DNA from 3 places in the Neptunicella sp. genome. Region 2 is predicted to be linked to each of the others. Evidence: predicted binding sites of a transcription regulator. Region 2 holds the regulator's gene; each other region holds the start of a gene.
What was found. Region 2 encodes FNR, which switches genes on or off when oxygen is low (the NO sensors DNR and NnrR bind a similar motif). Its sites were predicted from a motif close to TTGATCTAGATCAA; they were not measured.
Positions count from the first base shown of each region.

Region 1 (8,080 bases), on a different contig from region 2:
AATGCCGGTAGAGTTGTCGCAATACTGGTTACATACACTATTGTCGAAAAGTGTTATTCGCGATATTCGAGATTGTTTCGAGACAGAGGTCTTGGCTTTTGGTCACTTACCTTTGGCTTGGAGTGGTCGCTGTTTTACCGCGCGATCGGAAAACCGTAGCAAAGACCAATGTGAACTGTGTTGTATCCATTATCCGCAAGGAAGGGAAGTGAAAAGTCAGGATGGAACCTCTGTTTTTGTATTAAATGGTATCCAGACTCAATCAGGATATCGCTATAATTTGATTAATCAATTACCAGATATGGGGAACGATGTTGATATTGTTCGTTTAAATCCTCAGCCTGAAGGTACGTTTGATTGGCTAGCAAAATTTAAAGCCAACATTGACGGTGAAGCCCCGATTCCGTTGTCCCCAACGGAGAGTAACGGTTATTGGCTACAGTTGGCTGGCATGGTATCAGCTTAATGAGATATTAATATCGATTTCTAGCATTATTACTCGTAACAGGACGAAATTAACGATGCAAATAACAGATCTTGCAGCAGAACAAAAATTGTTTCCTTTACTTCGCCAGGCATTTCGCCCTATGTTCCTGTTTGGTGCGATATTTAGCGTCATTGCTATGGCATTGTGGGGCTTAGCACTGACCGGCCATATACAACTTTACCCGTTTGCCAATATCCTGTTTTGGCACAGCCATGAAATGTTGTTCGGGTTTGTTTGTGCTATTGTGATTGGTTTTTTGCTGACTGCTGTTCAGAACTGGACCGGGCTGCGAGCCCCTCATAATAAAACGCTGCTTTTTATTACGCTCTTGTGGTTAAGCGGGCGTCTGTTATTGTTATTTGGTCAGAATCTGTCGATATACTTTGTTGCTGCTGTCGACTTAAGTTTTTTACCTGTGAGCGCCATATTACTGGCACGCCCTCTGATTCAAGCCAAACAACAGCGTAACCTGTTTTTTGTACCCGTGTTGTTGTTGCTAACTTTCTGTAACGCCATGATGTATTTTGGCGTTGCAACTCAACGGCATGACATCCAATTGTTAGGTGCTCAAAATGCCGTCTGGTTGATAACGTTATTGATGGCCATTGTCGGCGGGCGCGTATTACCTATGTTTACGGCCAATGGCACCTTAACGACAAAAGTTACCGCAATCAAATGGTTGGATATTGCTGCATTAGGATCATTGTGGCTTATTTTTATATTACATTTTTTTATGTTGGATAATGACGTACCTCCTGTTGTCATGAGTGGTTTGTTTGCTATCAGTGCACTATTTACCGCTTTACGTTGCTTACGTTGGAAAATCTGGATTACGTTGAAAGTACCTTTATTATGGTCGTTACATTTGGCTTATTGGTTTATTCCATGTGGATTAGCTTTATACAGCGCTCGCTATGCCGGAGCCAATATCAGTAATAGCATTGCCCTTCATGTTTTTACAGCTGGTGCTATGGGGTTGATGATTTTAAGCATGATTTCCCGTGTATCATTGGGTCACAGTGGCCGAATCATTAAGCCCAAAACAATTATGTCGTTTGCTTTTTTATTGGTTATTTTGGCAGCGGGTATTCGTACTTTGCTGATAGGGATTTGGCCTAGCCTGACCATGCAATGGTTAACATTCGGCATTATCACTTGGGTGGTGGCGTATTTGCTATATGTGCTGGTTTATTTCCCAATTTTAACCACACCCAGGCCAGATGGCAGACCAGGTTAATCCTACCCTTAAAGTGGTAGGGCGTCTCTAATATTGACTTGTATCAAATTAAAACTAGCAGCCCAGTATTTATACTCGTTACTCCCTTAATTATTACCTTCGGCGTCATGGGAGAACTTGATATGAAAATTGATTGTCGGCAGAAAACGTTAGTTTATGCATGCTCCGGTTGTTCCAATTTAGCGCAACTTGCCAATGATGTAGCTGTCACTCTTGATCGGGAAGGCTCGGCGCAGATGTCCTGTATTGCAGGGGTCGGTGGCAAAGTCAAACCACTAGTCAGAATAGCCAAGTCAGGAAGGCCGATCTTAGCCATTGATGGTTGTCCTTTAATGTGTGTTAAAAAAACATTGTCAACGATTGGTGTATCGCCGGAGTGGCATATCGAACTGACGTCATTGGGTTATAAAAAAATTGAGCATCAAGATTACAGTTTACATGATGCTTACAAGCTTTTAAAAATCATACATCACGATGTACTAAGTACTACAAAGAGAAGTGGGCAATGTTCTTGGAGTAAATTTCACTAATTTCAACTAGGCTTTTAAACCTAATCGTTGTGCCAATTTGTGCAAATTACTGGGATCCACGTCCAATTGTTTAGCTGCCTGAGACCAATTTCCATCATATTGTTCTAAGGTCCGTTTAATCATTTGCAATTGCACCTGTTGTACAGCCTGTTTCAAACTAATCCCTGTTTGCTGTAACGGTTCGTTAATAACGTGATGAGTCGCTACAGGTACTTGGCTATCTATGTCTAGTAGTGTCGAACCAAGCGTAACAATGTCGCTACGTGAAGCTCCCTGACTTAATGCTTTGATTGCTGCACGACTTATTACATGTTCCAGTTCTCGAACATTCCCCGGCCAGTTATAGCTCAGTAAAGTTAATTCTGCCTCACTGTCCAGACGCAAAGCTCGCAATCCCAATCTGCTACGATTTAATTCCAAAAAATGTCCTGCTAACAAAGGTATATCTTCTACTCTTTCGCGTAACGGAGGAATAGGCAGCGGATAAACCGACAAACGATGGTATAAGTCAGCGCGGAATTCTCCATTTTTAATCTGTTCTTTCAAATCACGATTAGTGGCAGCCACTAAGCGTACATCAACTAATTTGGTTTTATCTGAGCCCAACCGCTGGATTTCACCGTTTTGCAGCACCCGTAATAGTTTAGCTTGCACAACTAGCGGTAATTCACCTACTTCATCTAAAAACAGGGTTCCGCCATCTGCCGCTTCGAACCGTCCAGCGCGTTCATTATGAGCACCAGAAAAAGCGCCTTTGTTATGGCCAAATAATTCACTTTCTGCCAAGTTTTCTGGTAAGGCAGCACAGTTTATATACACGAGTGGTTTATTGGCTCGTGCAGAACTGCGATGTAGTTGTCGGGCAAATAACTCCTTACCTACACCGGTTTCTCCAAGCAATAGTACCGGCAAGTCAGAATTCGCGACTACTGCTAGTTCTTGTAAGATTTGCTGCAAAGCTTTGCTTTGTCCTATTAGTTCATAGCGCTGACTGGTGGGTGAAAATGGTTGATCATTCACCTGATGATTTAAACGCAAATCGCGATTAGACTGTTCCAGTTCAGTCATTCTTACAGCCGCCTCTACTAGTAGACTATAACTTTGTAGCTCAAGTATGGTCGTTTGGCTGAAACTCCCTGCATGAAGCGCATCCAGTGTAAGCACTCCCCAGCAGCGCCCCTCAATGTAAATTGAGATCCCCATGCAGTCGTGTACGGGTAATGCCTCGCCTGGCTGATCCAGCAGTAATCCATCGTACGGATCAGGTAGTTCGGAATCAGGATCAAATCTGACAGGATTACGGCTTGCTAAAATGGTTGTTAATCTAGGATGCTGGGCAACAATAAAGCGACGACCTTGAGCTTCGCTTGCTAATCCATACATTGCTACAGGTTTTAATACTTCGTGTTCTAGTTTCAATAGCCCAACTGCACCGCATCCAAAATAGTTCGCCAGAGTGCTGACTAAACGCTGCAATCTTATAGCAGCAGGGAGGTCGGTAACCAAATCTGCAATTAAACTTTCTTTCAACATGGTTATTTTTACCTACTGGTACATTTGACCCTAAATTATTTAGGTTAAATTTACCATACGGGTCATAAAAGCTATATAAATCAAAGTGGGTAGTATTGGCCTGATAATTGCGAAAGGTGACTAGAAATGATTTAACCCAACTAAATTTTAGGAATTACTATGTCACTACTTGATCAGTCTTTAGGCAATATCGCCACGTCCATTGCGGGAGCGACCGCTGTTTTTCACCAATACAAATTAGATTTTTGTTGTGGAGGTGATCATATTTTGCGTGATGTACTGGCTAAACACCACTTGCCTGAACAAGAACTGCTGGATGCTTTTGCAGAGCTGCAGCAACCTATTGATTATACTGACTGGAGAAAGGTATCCAATGCAGAACTAATAGAGCATATTCTCGTTCGTTTTCATCAACGTCACCGTGTACAACTACCCGAATTGATAAGACTTGCAAGACGAGTCGAATATGTTCACACCGATGAAGAATTCTGCCCTGTAGGACTGGCAAATCATTTAGAAGATATGTATCAGGAACTGGAAAGTCACATGATTAAAGAAGAACAAATTCTCTTTCCTATGTTAATCAGAGGTACTTATCCTTCTGGGCCTATTAGTGTAATGGAAGAGGAACATTTGCAACATGGTGATGCCTTGGCGGTAATCGATGACTTAACCAATAATATCACTTTACCAAAAGATGCTTGCAATACATGGACTGCACTATATGTTGGTTTAAAGGAGTTAAAAGAAGATTTGATGCTGCACATTCTATTAGAGAATCAAATTTTATTCTCGCCGCCCCAACATGGTGACCAATACTGTTGTGGTAGTTGTCAATAATATCTAACACTGCACGAATTTATAATGCGGTAGTACAGTGAAACTATTGTTATTATTTTGAGCTGAGCTATTATCAAGCACTCAAATTGAGGATCCTATGACAATAGTTAACACAATAAAGAGCATCCTACTCACCTTGCCAATTTAAGCCGGTCGCATTGATTGTGACCGGCTCGTATTATCTATTGTCAAACCCAATTACATATTCACATAATAGTTTTTATCGCTATTCAGCCATCTGGACTTCAGATTTACCAAGGCGTGTTGCTCTTACGTCAGTTGAGCTTCGCATGTTTATTTAACGCAAACTGATAAAGGCCAACATCGCACCAGCTCAATGGATTTCATAGATAATTCAAACAGTACTGAATAAATCCCAGATTCAACAAACAACTGACATTATGATGCAACATGAGAGATCCCGTTATGAAACAACAACCTGAAATTACAATTTCCTCTGCAGATTTAGCAGAATTGGAAGAACAGCTTGAAAAAGCCAAGTTACCTGCGGAGTTTGTTCGAGCGTTAGAAAACGAACTTGCTCGAGCCAATATTGTGAACAGTAAAGATATGCCAGACCATGTTGTATCAATTGGCAGTCAAGTCACTTTTAAAATTTTAGATAGCGGACGAGTTTTTACTAAAACATTGTGTTTTCCGGCTGATATGCACCTGTATGAAGACAGTATCTCAATATTTGCTCCAATTGGTTCTGCTTTAATTGGTTTGAGTACGGGGCAAAATATTAGTTGGGTTACTCAACGAGGAGAACAACAAGTAGAAATAATCCAAGTCAACTCGAAGAAACCTCTACTGAGCTGATTTATTACGTTAACGCGATAACATTTTATAAGGGAAATAGTGGTGGCCTATATTCACAATACCATTGTAGATTTAAAACAAAGCAGCCCTGCTCAGTCAGAGTTTTATCAAGCGGTTGAAGAAGTCTTAGAATCGATTAGTCCGATTTTAGATAGCAATTTAAACTACCAGCAGCAAGCTATTATTCAACGTATGGTTGAACCTGAGCGACAGATTATGTTCAGGGTTCCCTGGGTGGATGATAGTGGTAATATTCAAGTGAATAAAGGTTACCGAGTCGAGTTTAACTCGGCGTTAGGCCCGTATAAAGGAGGCTTAAGATTTCATCCGAGTGTGAATGCCAGCATTATTAAATTCTTGGGGTTTGAACAAATTTTTAAGAATGCATTGACCGGGCTACCAATAGGTGGCGGCAAAGGTGGTGCGAACTTTAATCCTAAAGGCCGTTCAGACAATGAAGTCATGCGTTTTTGCCAGTCCTTCATGAACGAACTATACCGCCATATTGGCCCAACGACAGATGTTCCTGCCGGAGATATAGGCGTAGGAGCCCGTGAAATAGGGTATATGTTTGGCCAATATAAGCGACTAACTGGTCGTTATGATGGCGTATTAACCGGTAAAAGCCTGCTTTGGGGAGGCTCGTTAGTGCGTAAAGAAGCAACAGGATATGGTGCAGTTTATTTTGCAGACCACATGCTAAATGCCCGAGGAGAAAGTTTACAAGGACAACGATGCCTTGTTTCAGGATCCGGTAATGTTGCAATCTATGCCATGGAAAAACTATACCAGTTAGGTGCCACACCGATCTGTTGTAGTGACTCTTCGGGTACGCTTTATCATCAGGAAGGCATCGATCTAAAGCTAGTAAAGCAAATCAAAGAACAGCAACGAGGAAGTTTAATAGAATACTTGAATAATCACCCTGATGCCGTTTATACCCCCACATCTGATTACCCTGCTGACGGCCATGCAATATGGCGTTATCAAGCCGATGCTGCCTTTCCCTGTGCGACTCAGAACGAACTGACCGAAGCTGATGCTGAAACCTTGCTAGATAATGGCTGCAAAACGGTGAGTGAAGGTGCCAATATGCCCTCAGCGCAGAAGGCCGTTGACTTATTTATTCAATCAAGTATTGCTTACGGTCCTGGTAAAGCAGTCAACGCCGGTGGTGTTGCAACAAGCCAGTTGGAAATGGCACAAAATGCCAGTATGCAATCATGGTCTTTTGAACAAGTTGACCAAAAATTACAGCAGATTATGAAAAATATATTTATTACAACAATCGATACTGCAAGGGAATTTGGTCAACCTAATAATTTGGTATTAGGTGCCAACATCGCAGGGTTCCGTCGCGTTGCTCATGCCATGATTGAGCAAGGAGTTGTTTAACTTTTCTTAACCAAAAAAGACATTGTTGGTCTAGTTTTTTGGTGGCGAGTCATCCTGATACTCGATTCATTACCTCGATAAGCCGGAATACTCATAAAATTTAAACAATATAAATCAAAACTATTGCAGGGTGTGGTGGGATGTTTTCTTCACTACACCCATTATTAAATCAATAATTTCAGGACAGATATTTTCGGATCTCATTTCATTCTTATATGAGAGCAATAATTCGCAGGCAAACCTGAACTCCAAGGTATCCATGTAGTATCGCATTCCAACTGCTTTTTTCTGGTCATAAAGATTGTTGGCGATAAACTCCATTCCTGTAAGTAGGTACTTTACTGCCATTGAGTCTGAAGTTATTGGGCCGTGATCACTATTACGTGACGACATAGAGCGCCCGAGTCTTAACATACTAATGGGACAAGCGCATGTTGTGAAAAACTGAAGAATGGCTTGACCTGTAGCATCAATCGCTGGTTCAACTTGATGTCCTTGAAAATACTTATCTTCCCAGAAAACCCATTCACCATCGGTTAAATTCATTTGATATTGAAATTCAGTGTCTAACTGTTTTTGAATATCCTTACTGACCAATGCAGTAAAATCACAAATGTGGTAGTCCATAATTAATTTCCACTATGCTGTTTACTAGCTGGATAGCTTTCTTCGAAAACCGATAACCGACCACGAAGTTCAGAATTTTCTATTAACAACTTGGCATTTTGGTCTGCCAAATCTTGAAGGTCTTTTTGGACGTCATCCAGCTCATTTTCTAGTTGCTTAATAGACATATCCGCAGAAACCTCAGCTTCATTGAGAGTGGCTACCCTTTGCTCATGATCTTTCTCCATTGTTTTTAACCGCTTCTCAAATACCTGTTGGCTAACGATATAGGCTTCGACAGTTAATTGCTCAATCGCTGTTGATACGCGTTCCATGAGTTGTACCGCGTTGCTTGAATACTCATTAGGTAAAGAGTCTAATGTCACTTCGGTTTTGGGATCTGGTAGTAACTTTTGACTACGCTTTTGTACAAAACCCTCCCAAATGGATTTGATACGCATCAGGCCACCTCTGTAGCCAAGATGCACTCGGATTGCGCCGGGGTTAGCTGCCTTGCCCAGCTTTTCAATTTCCAGTCCGGCCTGAATAATGGCCTTCTCGGTAACCTCTGGATGACGTGCCATAACTTTAATTCCTTTAATTTAATTAATTTGTTGCCTGGGTGCGAAG
Region 1 is NZ_JBLWWF010000005.1:85,273-93,352, reverse strand. It holds gene ACTD55_RS05450 (U32 family peptidase) at 1-466, shown strand, start outside; gene ACTD55_RS05445 (NnrS family protein) at 522-1,724, shown strand; gene ACTD55_RS05440 (putative zinc-binding protein) at 1,847-2,254, shown strand; gene norR (nitric oxide reductase transcriptional regulator NorR) at 2,261-3,787, opposite strand; gene ytfE (iron-sulfur cluster repair protein YtfE) at 3,947-4,627, shown strand; gene rnk (nucleoside diphosphate kinase regulator) at 5,054-5,449, shown strand; gene gdhA (NADP-specific glutamate dehydrogenase) at 5,492-6,844, shown strand; gene ACTD55_RS05415 (hypothetical protein) at 6,965-7,471, opposite strand; gene ACTD55_RS05410 (DNA-binding protein) at 7,474-8,034, opposite strand; gene ACTD55_RS05405 (HD domain-containing protein) at 8,057-8,080, opposite strand, start outside.
Region 1: the regulator FNR is predicted to act here: its motif matches at 1,758-1,771, upstream of ACTD55_RS05440 (putative zinc-binding protein).

Region 2 (8,080 bases):
GCTAAAATCGGCCAGCGATTATTTTTACAAAACTGTTCCCAATGTCATGGCTCTGATGCTCGTGGTGGAATGGGCTTCCCTAACCTAACCGACGATGATTGGCTACATGGTGGGACGGCAGCGGCAATTAAAACGACTATTATGAATGGTCGTCAGGGTGTTATGCCTGCTTGGGGTGAAACTCTGGGTGAACAAGGGGTTAAAGAAGTTGTTGCCTATGCACTGAGTCTTAGTGGTCGTAAAGTTGATCAAGCGTTAGCTGACAAAGGTAAAGTCCGGTTTGCTATTTGTGCTGCTTGTCATGGTCAGGATGGTAAAGGCAATATTGCCACAGGTGCCCCTAACCTGACCGATAATATCTGGCTTTATGGTGGTAGCGAACGAACCGTTACCGAAACCGTCACTAATGGTCGTCATGGCGTAATGCCTGTTTGGAAAGATATTTTAGGTGAAGAAAAAATACATGTGATTAGCGCCTATGTTTATGGCTTATCACATAATAACCAATAATATCGTCGTCCATTTCAACAACAAATAACCCCGTTTTTACGGGGTTATTTATGAGAATCAAACATAATGAATACTCCCCAGCCTTGGTACAAACAGTTTTGGCCATGGGTGTTAATTATCCTGCCAAGTATTGCGGTTATTTTTAGCATTAATATGTTTTTTATCGCGATGAATACCGAAGATACCCTCGTGGTTGATGATTATTATAAAGAAGGTAAATGGATTAACATTCAGTTAGCTAAAATCCACAAGGCCCAAGAGTTGGGCATTCAAGGCAAGTTAACGGTGATCAATAACCGTATCGAAGTAGCAATACAGTCAAATACCCCACTGGACGGAACCGCATTATCACTCGACTTTCATCATGCTACGCTAAGTAAACTGGACTTCCATGTGCAACTGTTAAGAAATGCTGCAGGACTCTACGTAGCTGAACATAGTTCTGATATTGCAGGAAAGTGGCAAATTACCTTAACCCCTTTTGACAAACTATGGAAAATCCAAGAGAACATTAATTTACCTAGTAATGATGCGATCACATTAGCCCCAGAATGACGACCACTTGTTACCATTGTGATCAGCCAATTGCGGCTGGCGATAATTTTAACGCTTTTATATTAGGCCAGCACAGAGCGATGTGTTGTCCGGGCTGTGAAGCCGTTGCGCAAGCTATTGTTGATGGCGGCATGGAAGATTATTATCGTTTTCGGACAGAAACGGCTGAAAAGGCTTCCCCACTAAATGATGAGATACGTGAAAAGTTACGTATTTTTGATGAAGCCGAACTGCAACAAGAATTCGTTGAAACCGACTCTGAACAACATCAACAAATACAACTTACTATTGAAGGGATTAGTTGTGCAGCGTGTGGGTGGCTGATTGAGCGGCAAATAAGCCAGCAGCCAGGTATCAATCAGATTAGTGTTAACATTTCAGCACGTCGGGCTACGGTTAACTGGAACAATGCCATTACGCCGTTAAGCGAGATTTTAACCGGGTTTGAAAAAATAGGTTATCACGCACTGCCCTTTCAACCTGATTTACACGAAGCGTCTTATCAGAAAGAAAATAAACGTTTTCTAAAGCGTCTTGGATTGGCCGGGATTATGACGATGCAACTGATGATGTTGGCGTTTTGTCTCTACTTCGGCATTTTTGGTGATATTGAAGTTAAAACCCAGATATTTTTCCATTACATCAGTCTCATTCTTTGCCTTCCGGTGGTGGTGTATTCCGGGTTTGGCTTTTACCGCAGTGCCTTCAATGCCTTGCGACATAAAACCGTTAATATGGATGTGCCAATTAGCGTAGCGGTAATTGGTGCATTTAGTGCCAGTGCCTGGGCCAGTTTCACTGAACATGGCATGGTGTATTTTGAATCGGTGGCTATGTTTATATTTTTGTTATTGATAAGCCGGTATCTGGAACATCGCTCCAGGCATCATGCTGCTGAAGTGTCTGCCAATATCATCAAACATATGCCGGTTAGCGCCAATCTGATTGGCGATAGCGGTCACATTCAAACGTGCCTGGCTAAAAAACTGCAACCTGGACAGCTTATACTGGTGCGTGCTGGCGAAATGATCCCCATTGACGGGATTATTACCCAAGGTCAAAGCCAAGTTGATGAATCGATGTTAAGCGGTGAATTTGAACCCGTGAGTAAACAGCCTGGCGATACCGTTTACGGTGGTACCACAAATCATGCGGGTGTATTAACAATAAAAGTTGAAACCGATTTGCAACATGCATTAATCAGTCAGATTGTTCGTCTACAGGAAATCGCGTTAGCGGCTAAACCTAAGCTGGCGGTATTGGCCGATAAGGTTTCCCGCTATTTTGTTACTGCCGTACTAGTCATTGCGCTTGCCACCTTTACATTTTGGACATTACAAGGCAATGAGCAGGCCTTTTACATTACGATTGCCGTATTGGTGGCCACCTGTCCTTGCGCACTCGGATTAGCCACTCCAACGGCATTAACTTGTGCCATTGCGAATCTCAATCGCCATGGCTTATTAGTTAAAAAAGCCGATGTGCTAGAAGGTTTGCAACACATTAATTGTATTGCCTTTGATAAAACAGGCACCTTAACGGAAGGTCACTTCCGTCTACTTAAAATGGTTAATTTATCCAAAATGCCTGATGAACAGGCATTGAAGATTATTGCCAGTCTTGAACAACATTCCGAGCATCCTATCGCCAGTGCATTTCGCCATGTTATCGACCTGTTACCCTGTGACAATATCCAAGTAGTACAAGGCAAAGGCATAAGTGCAATAATTGGCCAAGAACAATATCAGGTGGGCTCTGCTGATTTTATACAGCACGATATTCCCGAACAGTATCGCTCTGCGCGAGTTTTTTTAGCCAATCAGCACCAGTTGCTAGCGGTATTTTATGTGGATGACGTGCTTAGACCACAAGCAAGCACATTGTTGGAGCGCTTAGCTGCGATTGAGACCCACCTTATCAGTGGTGATAATGCTTTTAGTGTTGAACAGCTAGCCCATCAGCTAAAAATCAATCACTTTCATGCTAGCTGCTCGCCACAACAAAAAATGGCAGTGATAAAACAGCTACAGCAACAGAATCAAAGCGTATTAATGATTGGTGACGGAATTAATGATAGCCCTGTGTTGTCTGCTGCCAATATTTCGATTGCCGTGGGTAGTGCTTCTGAACTGGCTAAAAACAGTGCTGATATAGTATTACTCAATAATCAGTTAGATCTAATTGCCTATTTACTTAAAATAGCCCACGTCACTCAGCGCAAAATAAGGCAGAATATGGGCTGGGCGATAGGTTATAATGTGCTGGTACTGCCCCTCGCCGTTAGTGGCGTATTAACTCCTTGGATGGCGGTGTTGGGGATGTCACTCAGTTCTGTTATTGTCGTGACGAATTCGTTACGAATATTAAAATATCAAGGCCATTAACCATGAGTATTCTGTATTTCTTGATCCCGCTGACAATTGTACTGGTAGGGATAGCGTTGGTTATTTTTTTCTGGGCAGTAAAGTCAAATCAGTTTGAAGATCTCGAACGTCACGGCCATAGTATTTTATTTGATGATGACCTGAAAAAGCCGGAATCTGATACCAGCAAGCATGACTGAACTCAATCTTCTCTCGGCGTTACTGGTTGGGATTGCCGGCAGCGTTCATTGCGTTGGAATGTGCGGTGGTATCGTTGGCGCTTTCACTTTTGCTATTCCATCTAAGACTAATCCGCTACCTTATATACTGGCATACAATGTGGGACGTATTACCAGTTATAGTATTGCTGGAGGAGTAACGGGTTATCTGGGCGAAATATTCTCTCATCAGGTGCATCAAGGACTTGTTTGGTTACAACTGCTTAGCGGCATTTTTTTATTGTTATTAGCCTGTTACATCGGTGGCTGGTGGAAAGTATTAACTCATCTTGAAAAATTAGGGGGCGTTTTCTGGCGCCAAATATCGCCGCTCAGTAAACGTTTTATTCCCTTTTCTACACCGCTAGCGGTGATACCTTATGGACTTATTTGGGGTTGGTTACCCTGTGGCCTGGTCTATTCTACGTTAGTATGGAGTATGGCAAGTGGCTCAGCAGTCAATGGGGCGTTAACCATGCTGTTTTTTGGTTTAGGTACCTTGCCCGCTTTGTTAATATTGGGTACGCTGGGAAATACACTTAAACAATATCTGGCATTACCTATTACCCGCCAGATCATGGCAGTGTTAATGCTAGGCTTTTCGATACTTATTCTGTTAAAACCCCTATAATATTCAGCCTCTCTGATAATTCATTTTGAGCTGGAATGAAGATGGTTTCAGATTATTTGTGAGGGAATATGCAGAAAACAACGCACAACCTATGTTGTCAACAATGTCATTTCAGTCAGTTATGTTTACCTTATTCGTTTGAGGGTAAGGAAATTGAACGTCTGGATGATATTGTGGTGCGCAAAAGTCCGTATCAAAAGCACCAACACCTGTACGAAGCTAATCAACCCCTTACGGCGTTATATGCCGTCAGATCAGGCTCATTTAAGTCTTTTACTTTATCGGAAAATGGTGAAGAGCAAATCATCGCATTTCATTTGCCCGGGGATATTATTGGTTTTGATGGTCTGGAATTAATGGCCCACCAAAGTCATGCCCAAGCACTCGAAACATCGATGATTTGTGAAATTCCCTATCATACCCTGGATCATCTAGCCGACGTGTTTCCCAAACTTCGTCAACAAATTAATCGCATTATGAGCGGTATGCTTTGTCATCATCAACAAATGTCACGGGTTCTGAACCAATACTCAGCCAATGAGCGTTTAGAGTATTTTTTAAACTCCATGGGACAACGTTTTGGCCAACGAGGATTCTCACCCAATACGTTTAGGTTAAGTATGACCCGAGGTGAAATAGGCAACTATTTGGGCTTATCCATTGAAACCGTCAGTCGTTTACTAGGTCAACTTCAGCGGCAAGGTAAAATTGATGTCGACGGTAAATTAATTACGTTGAAGTCTGACGAAAGGGATAAGCTTGGAATGTCGTCTGATTAATTTTATTACCGCTCTTCCTAAGCTCAATGTCCCCTAAATTATCGTTAAATTATTGATATATCTACCACTTCGCTGGCAGAACGGTTAGACAACGCATAAACTGATAGTAAGCGATGTAATTTCACTTATTTTGTCGGAGGTTATTATTATGCTCAAGTATCAAACTCTACTTGCGGTTATCGATCCATCCAGCGAAGAACAGAAATCACTCAAGCGGGCGATTCATATTGCCAATAAAACCGGTGCAAGTATTACCGCTTTATTAACCATCTACGATTTTTCCTATGAAATGACCACTATGCTGTCAGTGACTGAACGAGAATCTATGCGTCAATCGGTCGTTGATGATCGAACAGAGTGGCTTACATCGATCGTAGAGCAACATCATCACAGCAATAACATTAACATTGATTTAAAGGTGGTTTGGCACAACCGTCCCTTTGAAAGCATTATTCATGAAGTGATCCAGCACAATTATGATTTAGTTATTAAAGGAACTCATGAACATGGTGTATTAAAAGCTGTCGTATTTACTCCTACTGATTGGCATCTAATGCGTAAATGCCCTGCTCCCGTTTTATTGGTTAAAGAACAGGAATGGCCAGAAAGTGGTAATATACTCGCGGCCGTGAGCGCCGGTACGGAAGATAAGGAACACCAATCACTCAATAATAAATTAGCCAAGTGCGCCAAGGATTTTGCCGAAACGTTAAATGCGAAAGTACATTTGGTCAATGCTTACCCCGGTACACCGGTTAATATTGCCATTGAAATCCCTGAATTTGATCCACAAAACTATAACCAGTCAGTACGAGATTATCATATCAATTCGATGAATGAGTTTTGTCAGACACACGGTTTTAATAGTGCCTGTAGCCATGTTCGTGAAGGCTTGCCTGAAACGGCTATTCCGTTAGTTGCGAAGGATATTAATGCCGAATTGGTGATTATTGGAACGGTTGGCCGAACCGGTATTTCAGCCGCCTTGATTGGCAATACAGCCGAACATGTCATTGACTCGCTGGATTGTGATGTTTTGACCATTAAACCTGAAGGTTTTAAATCACCAATGGAAAATTAATCCCCAATTTACAGAGTAAACCCTGAATTTCAATTTGTGCGAATTAAGGTATAATCCGCCGCGCTATTTTTAGGCCAATGGGTTTAGGGGAAACAGAAAAATGAGTCAAATTGAAGCCTTATCGGCCAAGCAAAAATACAGTTTCAATAAGTTGCAGAAACGTCTTCGTCGTGGTGTCGGCCAAGCTATTGCTGATTTCAATATGATCGAAGAGGGAGATAAAGTCATGGTGTGCTTATCTGGTGGTAAGGACAGCTATACCATGCTGGATATTTTGCTTTTTTTACGCCGTTTAGCCCCGATCCATTTTGACATCATTGCTGTCAACCTCGACCAAAAACAACCTGGCTTTCCTGAGCATGTTCTTCCGGAGTATTTAGAAACTATTGGGGTTGAGTATAAAATCGTAGAAGAAGATACCTACTCTATTGTGGTCGATAAAGTCCCCGAAGGAAAAACCACCTGTTCACTTTGTTCACGCCTGCGTCGTGGTATTTTGTATCGCACCGCCACCGAATTGGGGGCAACTAAAATTGCTTTAGGCCATCACCGTGATGATATGTTGGAAACCTTGTTTCTGAATATGTTTTATGGAGGCAAACTTAAGGCGATGCCACCAAAACTGGTCAGTGACGATGGGCAGCAGATGGTGATCCGTCCCCTCGCCTATTGCACTGAAAAAGATATTGCCCGTTATTCTGAATTGGTTGGCTTTCCAATTATTCCTTGTAACCTGTGTGGCTCACAAGAAAACCTGCAACGTAAAGCGATAAAGGGCATGTTACAAGATTGGCAAAAACGTTTTCCTGGGCGTATCGAAAGTATGGCGAAAAGTTTACAGAATGTGGTTCCTTCACATTTGGCTGATTCGCAGTTATTTGATTTTAAAACCTTAGCGACTCAGGATACGCCATACCAAGACGGTGATACCGCCTTTGATCAACCTGAAATAAACGCGTCTCAGCCCAGTAAAGATGAGACCGTTCAAATCATCAATCTTGGTTAACATAAACGCTAATTTTGTTGGGTGCTGGCACAAAGCGCATCTCACCTTGATGAGTGCTTAGCCAGTTGCGAGTTAAAATCAATTGATGTTGATTAACTGTTAGGTCAGTTGACAATTTGTTGTTAACTGATATTTGTGGCACTTGATCAGATTTGAATTGCAACAAAATACCTTCAGGTGACGGCATCAAAAATGATAAAAAACTGCCCATATCATCAAAAAACTGATCGAACTGTTCCATGATTGCGGATAATGCAGTTATGGATAAATTTGATTGAATGAGCTCCGGTTTGACCTGTATTTGTACTGACATGTCACATTGATTAGCTGGCTCAACTAAATCAAGCTGTACCTGTGCATCGGCTAATTTAAGTGCCTTTTCCGTGGGTAAAACAAAACGATTGTCGTCACGGATATGTATAGGGAGATCCACTTTTTGAGTATGGATCAAGCCGCTATTTATTTGGCATAGACGAGTCTCGCCAACCAGTTTAAAACCGAACGCAAATTCCAGTTTATCCAGTTTTTTATCATCAATCTTGCGCAAATGAGAATAGAACGCACCGTAATCCACATTTAAGGGCTCTGCGATAACGCTGGCAGTTAACAATGTGAATAGAATAACCGCATATTTCATCGCATATACTTCCGGTTATGGCGGATCATCGCCACTAATTCGTCTACATATTCTTCTCGGCGAGTAGAATAATTAATCAGGCCCTGAGCAATGGCTTCAGGCGTCAGTTTTTGTTTTTGTTGTCTGAGATCCGCACGGATCATGCGCAAATCATCATAGGCGTAATAACTATTCAAATTCAGTAGATAGGTTTGTACCGCATGAGATAAGTCGCGAAATTTAGCGACTTCATGTGCGGCATCTTCATCACGTTGCTTCGGTACAAACCCGCAACCTTTGCGGTAGCACCATAGGCCAAAA
Region 2 is NZ_JBLWWF010000023.1:55,995-64,074, forward strand. It holds gene ccoP (cytochrome-c oxidase, cbb3-type subunit III) at 1-510, shown strand, start outside; gene ACTD55_RS16495 (FixH family protein) at 577-1,065, shown strand; gene ACTD55_RS16500 (heavy metal translocating P-type ATPase) at 1,062-3,449, shown strand; gene ccoS (cbb3-type cytochrome oxidase assembly protein CcoS) at 3,452-3,628, shown strand; gene ACTD55_RS16510 (sulfite exporter TauE/SafE family protein) at 3,621-4,277, shown strand; gene fnr (fumarate/nitrate reduction transcriptional regulator Fnr) at 4,346-5,056, shown strand; gene uspE (universal stress protein UspE) at 5,205-6,137, shown strand; gene ttcA (tRNA 2-thiocytidine(32) synthetase TtcA) at 6,238-7,143, shown strand; gene ACTD55_RS16530 (DUF2987 domain-containing protein) at 7,130-7,780, opposite strand; gene ACTD55_RS16535 (glucosaminidase domain-containing protein) at 7,777-8,080, opposite strand, start outside.

Region 3 (8,080 bases), on a different contig from region 2:
TCAAAATTAAGCAACATCATGGGTGAGCATGTCCTGAGCACTTTCGGCAATATTACTGTGGCAAGCACAATATGCCCGCCAGTCCAGATGGTTGCCGCCAGAATATGTAATACCAACAATACGTCGTACATTGTTACTCACCGGCCCGTTTAGTCCAAAACGATGTTTTAGACTGCACTTAGCAAACTATCAAATAATTCAATAATGACGTTTTCCCCTTCAGCCACATGGCCACGTTCGTTTTCCAGTACCACATAGCAGTTGGCCTGGTAAAAAGAAGATAACACCCCGGAACTTTGGTTGGATAACGGACTGACGCTTAGATTGCCTTGATTATCCTTCACGTAAATACCACGTTGAAAATCAGTACGACCGGGGCGCTTTCTAAATGATTCAGATGCTTTGGCTTTAAGCCGCGTTCTCTGGGTAGGTATTTTACCGCTGAGCAATTGCAAGCTGGGTAACGCAATTTGGTGAAAGGTCACCATTGACGATACTGGATTGCCAGGCAAACCAAAAAAATAGCTGTTGGGTAAACGGCCAAAGGCCAACGGTTTTCCGGGTTTAATCGCCAACTTCCAAAAAGCAATATCACCCAATTCTTCCAGTATTTCGCGAGTAAAGTCGGCTTCACCTACCGAAACTCCTCCTGAAGTAATCACCACATCAGCCTGCTGGTCGGCCTGCAAAAATGCGTTACGAATACTGTCAGGACTATCTTCAATAACACCTAAATCGATTACCTGCATTCCCGCTTGTTGTAACAAAGCCTGCAAGGCGGGGCGATTAGAATCATAAATGCAACCCTCGGGCAGAATTTCACCGGGCTGGTACAACTCGTCGCCTGTTGAAAAAATCGCTACTTTAACAAATCTAAATACCGGTACATGTATCACACCGATTGAGGCCAGCAAACCGATGTCTACCGGACTGACTTTATGTCCCTTACTCAATACACTTTGTCCCTGACAAATATCTTCACCACGACGCCGAATCGCTTCTCCCGGTTTGACCCGTGTTTGTATTTGAATCAGGCCATTATCGGCTAGCGTATTTTCCTGCATGACCACAGCATCGGTACCATGCGGAATACGTGCGCCGGTCATAATTCGTACACACTGTCCTTCTGCAACACTTCCTTGAAAGGGTTTACCAGCAAAACTTTTACCGATTTGTGCCAGTTTGTGGTGTTTGCCTATATCTTCTATCCGCAACGCATAACCGTCCATGGCCGAGTTGTCATAACCAGGCACATCAATAGGGGAACAGATGTCTTCAGCTAATACCCGTCCAACCGACTGAGCTAACGGCAATATTTCAGCATCTGTCAACGGCTGGATAGTTTGCCAAATTTTTTCCATTGCCAGCTCAATCGGTATCAGGCCAGGCGCATCACAACAACTAACCATCGTTATCACCTCACTTTTAAGAAGTTTGTTGTTCAAATTATCATTTCTTGAACTCTTACCGTTTCCAAATAGATAAGTATTCCGTTGATTAACTCTGAAAACTGCGGAGTATGAATATCAACTCGAAACAGCTTAATAAGCCAATAAATAAAAAGATATTTCATCTAAGGGGTAACACCCTATCTCCGAAGTGGTATCAAAACGACTATTAGATCTGTTGCGAATTTAACCCTGTTAATTCGCATTATGGTTAAATGAACCAGAATTAAGGTAGATCAATTTCTTAATAATGATGTTCGCTAAAATAACTACTTTGTTCTTTTAGGTGTTACCCTATGTTTAAACCTGAATTACTTTCACCAGCGGGTAGTTTAAAAGCGATGTGCATGGCATTTGCGTATGGTGCCGATGCTGTATATGCAGGACAACCACGCTACAGCCTAAGAGTGCGTAACAATGAATTTAATCTGACAACACTCAAGATAGGTATTAATGAAGCACATAAACTAGGTAAAAAGTTTTATGTCGTCATTAATATTACACCTCACAATAGCAAACTAACTCATTTTATTGACGATATAAACTCAGTCGTTTCACTCCAACCAGATGCCTTCATTGTCTCCGATCCCGGCCTGATTTTACTTATGAAGCATCATTTCCCACAAGTCGCGTTACACTTATCTGTGCAAGCCAATACCACTAATTGGGCATCAGTAAAATTTTGGCAAGTACAGGGAATTGAACGCGTTATTTTATCCCGAGAATTATCGATTGAAGAAATAGCTGAAATACGCCGTCATGTTCCTTCTATGCCAATAGAAGTGTTTGTACATGGTGCACTATGCATGGCATATTCAGGGCGCTGTTTGTTATCCGGCTATATTAACAGACGAGATCCCAATCAAGGCGCCTGTACAAATGCTTGTCGCTGGTCATATCAGGTATACGACTCGGTAACAGACGATGTAGGGCAGTACCACCCCAGAGAAACGCCCGTATTGCTTTCAGAGCAAGCCAAACCTGATGACTTAATGACATTGGATGAAGACATGCATGGTAGCTATATACTTAATTCCAAAGATTTGCGAGCAGTTGAACACATTGCTTCATTAACCAAAATAGGTGTTCACTCACTGAAGATCGAGGGACGCACCAAATCTCCCTATTATGTTGCACGCACTGCGCAAGTTTATCGACGAGCAATAGATGATGCTGTAGTTGGGAAAGCATTTGACTCAAATCTGTTAACCGAGTTGAACGGAATGGCTAGTCGTGGTTTTACAGATGGATTTTTACGGCGCCATGTACCTCAGAGTACGCAAAATTATTCTGAAAATCATCGTTTTGGCCAGCAATTGCTGGTTGGCGAATTCATTGGAGAACAAGATGCTAGAAATTATGCAGTGTTAGATGTAAAGAACTGTTTCTCAACGGGCGACATGTTGATCTTAATGACCCCTAATGGGAATCATAATTTCAAACTCAATACACTCAAAGATATACATCACCGAGATATTGATCGGGCTCCGGGTTCAGGTTATCAGGTGAAAGTAAAACTACCTTTAAAAACAAATTTACGTTTTGCGATGTTATTAAAAAAGGTGGAATAAAAATAGTGGTGGCGTTTATTGGAAGTGCTTGTATAAATTGTGATATGTGCGTGCCTGAGTGCCCTAATGACGCCATCGATATGGGCGTCAACCACTACAAGGTATTTAATGATCTTTGTACAGAGTGTGCCGGATTTTATAATGACCCCGCATGCATCAAAGTCTGTCCTATTGATTGCATTGATATAATTGCCAATCCATAAGCCCCCAAAGAAGCTAATGAAACGCATATTCTTGTTCTCTCTTGCTCAACCGGGCTACCTAACAGGGGGTATTATCTGACTAAAAACTTGCCTCTTCCTATATATTTTACTTAGTAAATTGTCGGCTTATATTAAGACGTAAATATTACGCGGGAGCCGCATATGACAAGCATCAACGACACGCGACAAATATCCATTCCTGAACAAAAAAAAGCATTATGGCTATCAACTTTAGCGTTCACACTATGTTTTGCAGTTTGGACCATTTTTTCGATTCTGGGTATCAAATTAAAACAAGAGCTGGGGTTATCTGATACCGAGTTGGGTCTATTAATGGCAACACCTATTCTGACTGGCTCTGTTAGTCGGCTCTTCCTTGGTGTATTAACGGACAGATTTGGTGGGCGCTGGGTTTTTGGTTTGTTGATGCTAACCACATCTATTGCGGTTTACTCATTAAGTATTGCTTCCAGTTATACGCTGTTGCTATTAGCCGCCTTGGGAATTGGTTTAGCTGGCGGCGGCTTTATCGTTGGTGTGACCTATGTTTCAAACTGGTATGAACAGGGAAAACAAGGTACCGCACTCGGTATTTTTGGTGCCGGTAATGTAGGTTCCTCGCTAACAAGTTTTGTTGCCCCCTTCCTTTTGTTAGCCGTTGGTTGGCAGGCAACAGCACAAATATACGCGCTAGTTCTGGCATGTATGGGTGTTGGCTTTATTCTTTTTGCAAAAGCGGATCCTGTACATAGTAAAAGACAAACTTATTCGATTCCTTTATTTGAGCAATTAGCACCACTTTCAGACATCCGCGTTTGGCGATTCTCACTATATTATTTCTTCGTCTTTGGTGCTTTTGTCGCGCTCGCTCTGTGGTTGCCGCATTATTTGATGGAGGTTTATCATCTTGATCTGGCAACTGCAGGTATTGTGGCAGGATTGTATACGGTTCCCGCCTCTCTATTCAGGGTGCTAGGGGGATGGCTGTCAGATAAATACGGTGCCAGAAAGGTTATGTACTGGACCTTGATTGCATCAGTACTGTGTACTTTTTTACTGAGTTATCCTCCCACACAGTATCAGGTTCAAGGGATTGATCGTACCTATACTTTTTCTTTTGAAACGCATTTGCTCGTTTTTGTCCTACTGACATTTATTTTAGGCTTTTTTATGTCTCTGGGTAAGGCGGCCGTGTTTAAACATATTCCTGCGTATTATCCAAACCATGTCGGCGTCGTAGGTGGTGCCGTTGGCATGGTAGGTGGTTTGGGAGGCTTCTTCCTACCTTTAACCTTTGGCATGCTCAATGATGTCGTCGGTATTTGGCAAAGCAGCTTTATGCTGTTGTTTGTTGTTTGTGTATTAGCTCTGACATGGATGCATTTTGCCATTCGTCGCGCAGAACACACTGAATGGTTTCAAGGACAGCGTATTACCGATCTCCCAGAAATGGTATCCGAAGACACCTTTGTACTGGAAGATTGGCGTCCTGAAGACCAGCAATTCTGGCAAACAACAGGTAAACGTATTGCCAAAAGGAATCTATGGATTTCCATTCCTAACCTGTTTCTGGCCTTTGCTGTCTGGTCTATTTGGAGCATTATGGTTGTACAAATGCCTCATTTAGGCTTTACCTATAGCTCTAATCAACTATTCTGGCTGGCAGCATTACCTGCACTATCGGGTGCAACTCTTCGTATTTTTTATGGCTTTATGATCCCTATATTCGGTGGACGCCGCTGGACGGCATTATCTACCGCCTCTCTATTACTTCCCTGCCTATGGATGGGTGTGGCTTTACAGAATACCGAAACATCTTATTTAGTCATGCTTATTTTAGCCTTGCTATGCGGTTTAGGCGGAGGCAACTTTTCTTCAAGTATGGCAAATATCAGTTTCTTTTATCCTAAAGTCGAAAAAGGGGCTGCGCTTGGTTTAAATGCAGGTCTGGGTAATCTAGGGGTTTCCGGAATGCAGTTGTTTGCTCCCCTGATGATTTCTTCCAGTGTGTTTGGAAGTCTGGGGGGAACCCCTTTAGAAATGTTAAGTGACAATGGAGAAATTCATCTCGTCTGGTTACAAAACGCGGCATTTATTTGGGTTCCGTTTATTGCGATAGCTGCAATTGCCGCCTGGTTTGGCATGAACGATATTGCCGATGCAAAATCTTCATTAAAAGAACAAGCTGTTGTCTTCAAACGTTCACATACCTGGATTATGTGTTGGCTGTATTTGGGAACATTTGGCAGTTTTATCGGTTTTGCTGCCGGATTTCCGTTATTGTGCGGATTATTATTCCCGGATATAGATCCGGTCAAATACGCCTTTATAGGTCCGTTAGCTGGTGCACTGACAAGGCCCCTAGGTGGAATTTTGGCAGACAAATTTGGCGGTGCTCGCGTCACACTTTGGAGCTTTATTATTATGGGCGCTGGTGTTGCAGGCGTATTATATTTTTTACCTGACGAAACGAGCAATTTTGTTGGATTCTTTGCAATGTTTATCTTGTTATTTAGCGCAACGGGCATTGGTAATGGTTCTACATTCAGAATGGTTCCGGTCATGTTCTTAGCTTTGCGCAGCCGGGCACTGGGACAAGGGCAGGAGAAACAGGCTGAAATTGAAGGTAATCGAGAAAGCGCGGCAGTTATTGGCTTTATTTCAGCCATTGCGGCTTACGGTGGTTTTTTCATTCCCAAAGCTTATGGTTCGTCAATTGCTTTTACCGGCTCGGTACATATGGCACTGTATGGTTTCATTGTTTTTTATATCAGTTGTGTTGCGGTTACATGGTGGTATTACGCCAGACCAAAAGCTGTTGTACCTTGTTAGCAGCGCGATACTCATCTTTTAACAAAGGCTGAACCTTCAGCCTTTGTTATCAACGCACTTTTACCACAAGGTACCAATTCTGTTTTCCTCACCGTTGAATACTGTGCAAACAGTAAAATGATTAAAAGGAATCAAAAATGACAGATCATATTCCTGATGATATATCTCCAGCAGGACGAGATTTACGTGAATATACTGACGAACTGCGCCAAAAACATGCCATCGTCAAGAATATTTCAGACGAGTGGGTTTTATTAAAGCATACGGATATTGTAACTGTTGCGATGGATCACGAACGCTTTTCAAATGCAGTATCCAATTATCTGCAAATCCCAAATGGGTTGGATGGTGAAAAGCATACTCACTACCGAAAAATAATTGATCGATATTTATCCCGGGAAGCGTTAGTGCCATATATTCCCGTTTTTAATCAAGTAGCGATTCAATTAATGAAAGAGTTACCTAAAGGTAAAGTGCTGGATGCGGTAAATGATATTGGTGCCGTTTTTGCTGTGCGAGCACAATGCCAATGGTTGGGATGGCCAAATGAATTAGAACCACTTTTGCTGGAATGGATGGCCGATAACCATGCTGCTACACGCTCTGGAAACAAGGAAGAAATGCGAAATATCGCACGCCGGTTTGACGAAATTATTCTTTCTATCATTCGTCCCCGACAGGTTCTCACTTCTAAGTTAAATGATGTAACCGCCCGTCTTTGTCGTGAAACTGTATATGGACGTTTGTTAACCGAAGCAGAACTGATTTCCATTTTGCGAAATTGGACAGGTGGCGATTTGGGTTCTATCGCACTATGTGTCGGAGTCATTGTGCAACATATTACCAAACATCCCAAACTCATAGAGCAGTTACGAGTAGCTGAAGATGGTGAGGTGGAAGCATTTATTGATGAAGTCCTACGTAATGATGATCCCTTTGTATCTAACCGGCGTATTACCACATGTCCGGTGAAAGTTGCCGGACATGACATTCCAAGCGGCGCCAAGATCAAATTAAACTGGACTTCTGCAAACCGTGACGAGTCAATGTTCGGCGAGAATAGGTTTAATCCCGAAGAAAATAAACCAAATAACCTGATTTATGGGATCGGAAAACATGCTTGCCCGGGCCGTTTGCTAGCAACTTGGGAGTTACGAATTATGTTACAGGTCATGTTGTCCTCGGTGCAAACTATTAAACCGGCCTCTAATCAACATGCGGAGCGAGAAGTCGCCCCTTTGGGCGGGTTTAATCGGGTGCCTATTATATTGTCTTAATTAATTTGAAAAGACTGACTTAACTGAAGCCCCATATAAAGAGGCTTGCTTAAATATATATAGGTACCTCCTATGGTAAATAGCGATAGCACTGTAATTAATGATTAACTGTGTCTCAACTATTATAGGAGCCTCGTTATGAGTATTGCTGGCGTTATTATGACTTATCAATGTTCCACTGAATGGATGGAATCATCGCAATGGGATACCGGGGTTAGTCATGCCACAAGCTGTCTTGCACAGTGTGGAATTACAGATATCGTCGTAAGCCGCAACATATTTAAGACTGGATATTTACCAGACATATACCCTGATAAAGGTATTTTATCTGGACTACATAGTGCAATGTTTCACAAGCCAAATCACAATTTACTCTGTGTAACACCAGATATGCCAGGTCTAACGTACGAATTACTAAGGTGGATACTCGCTTCTGGCCGAGTAGCGAAAAGCTGCTGTCATTACAGACACCACTACTTACCATTGTATATACATAACGATTGCGTGTTACGAGAAACCCTTGAATTAAAACTCATTGATGAAAAAACAATACTGCCTAATAACTTGACTATTCTGGGTTGTCAGGAACTTGTCGCCCCATATCCATCGCAATTGGTCAGAATTTCTACTTAATAGATTCGCAATGTTTGAGGACTGAATTGTTACCCAAACTGTATTTATTTTGATCAAAAACCTTTTTGCTGGTTGTCATTGTGGGTTTTAGATAATTCCAGTGAGTAGATTTTTCT
Region 3 is NZ_JBLWWF010000005.1:121,856-129,935, forward strand. It holds gene ACTD55_RS05575 (copper resistance protein CopD) at 1-131, opposite strand, end outside; gene moeA (molybdopterin molybdotransferase MoeA) at 168-1,409, opposite strand; gene trhP (prephenate-dependent tRNA uridine(34) hydroxylase TrhP) at 1,745-3,019, shown strand; partial or broken gene ACTD55_RS05590 (4Fe-4S binding protein) at 3,025-3,204, shown strand; gene ACTD55_RS05595 (nitrate/nitrite transporter) at 3,385-6,054, shown strand; gene ACTD55_RS05600 (cytochrome P450) at 6,192-7,331, shown strand; gene ACTD55_RS05605 (NTP transferase domain-containing protein) at 7,518-7,964, shown strand; gene ACTD55_RS05610 (GcrA family cell cycle regulator) at 8,018-8,080, opposite strand, start outside.
Region 3: the regulator FNR is predicted to act here: its motif matches at 1,675-1,688, upstream of trhP (prephenate-dependent tRNA uridine(34) hydroxylase TrhP).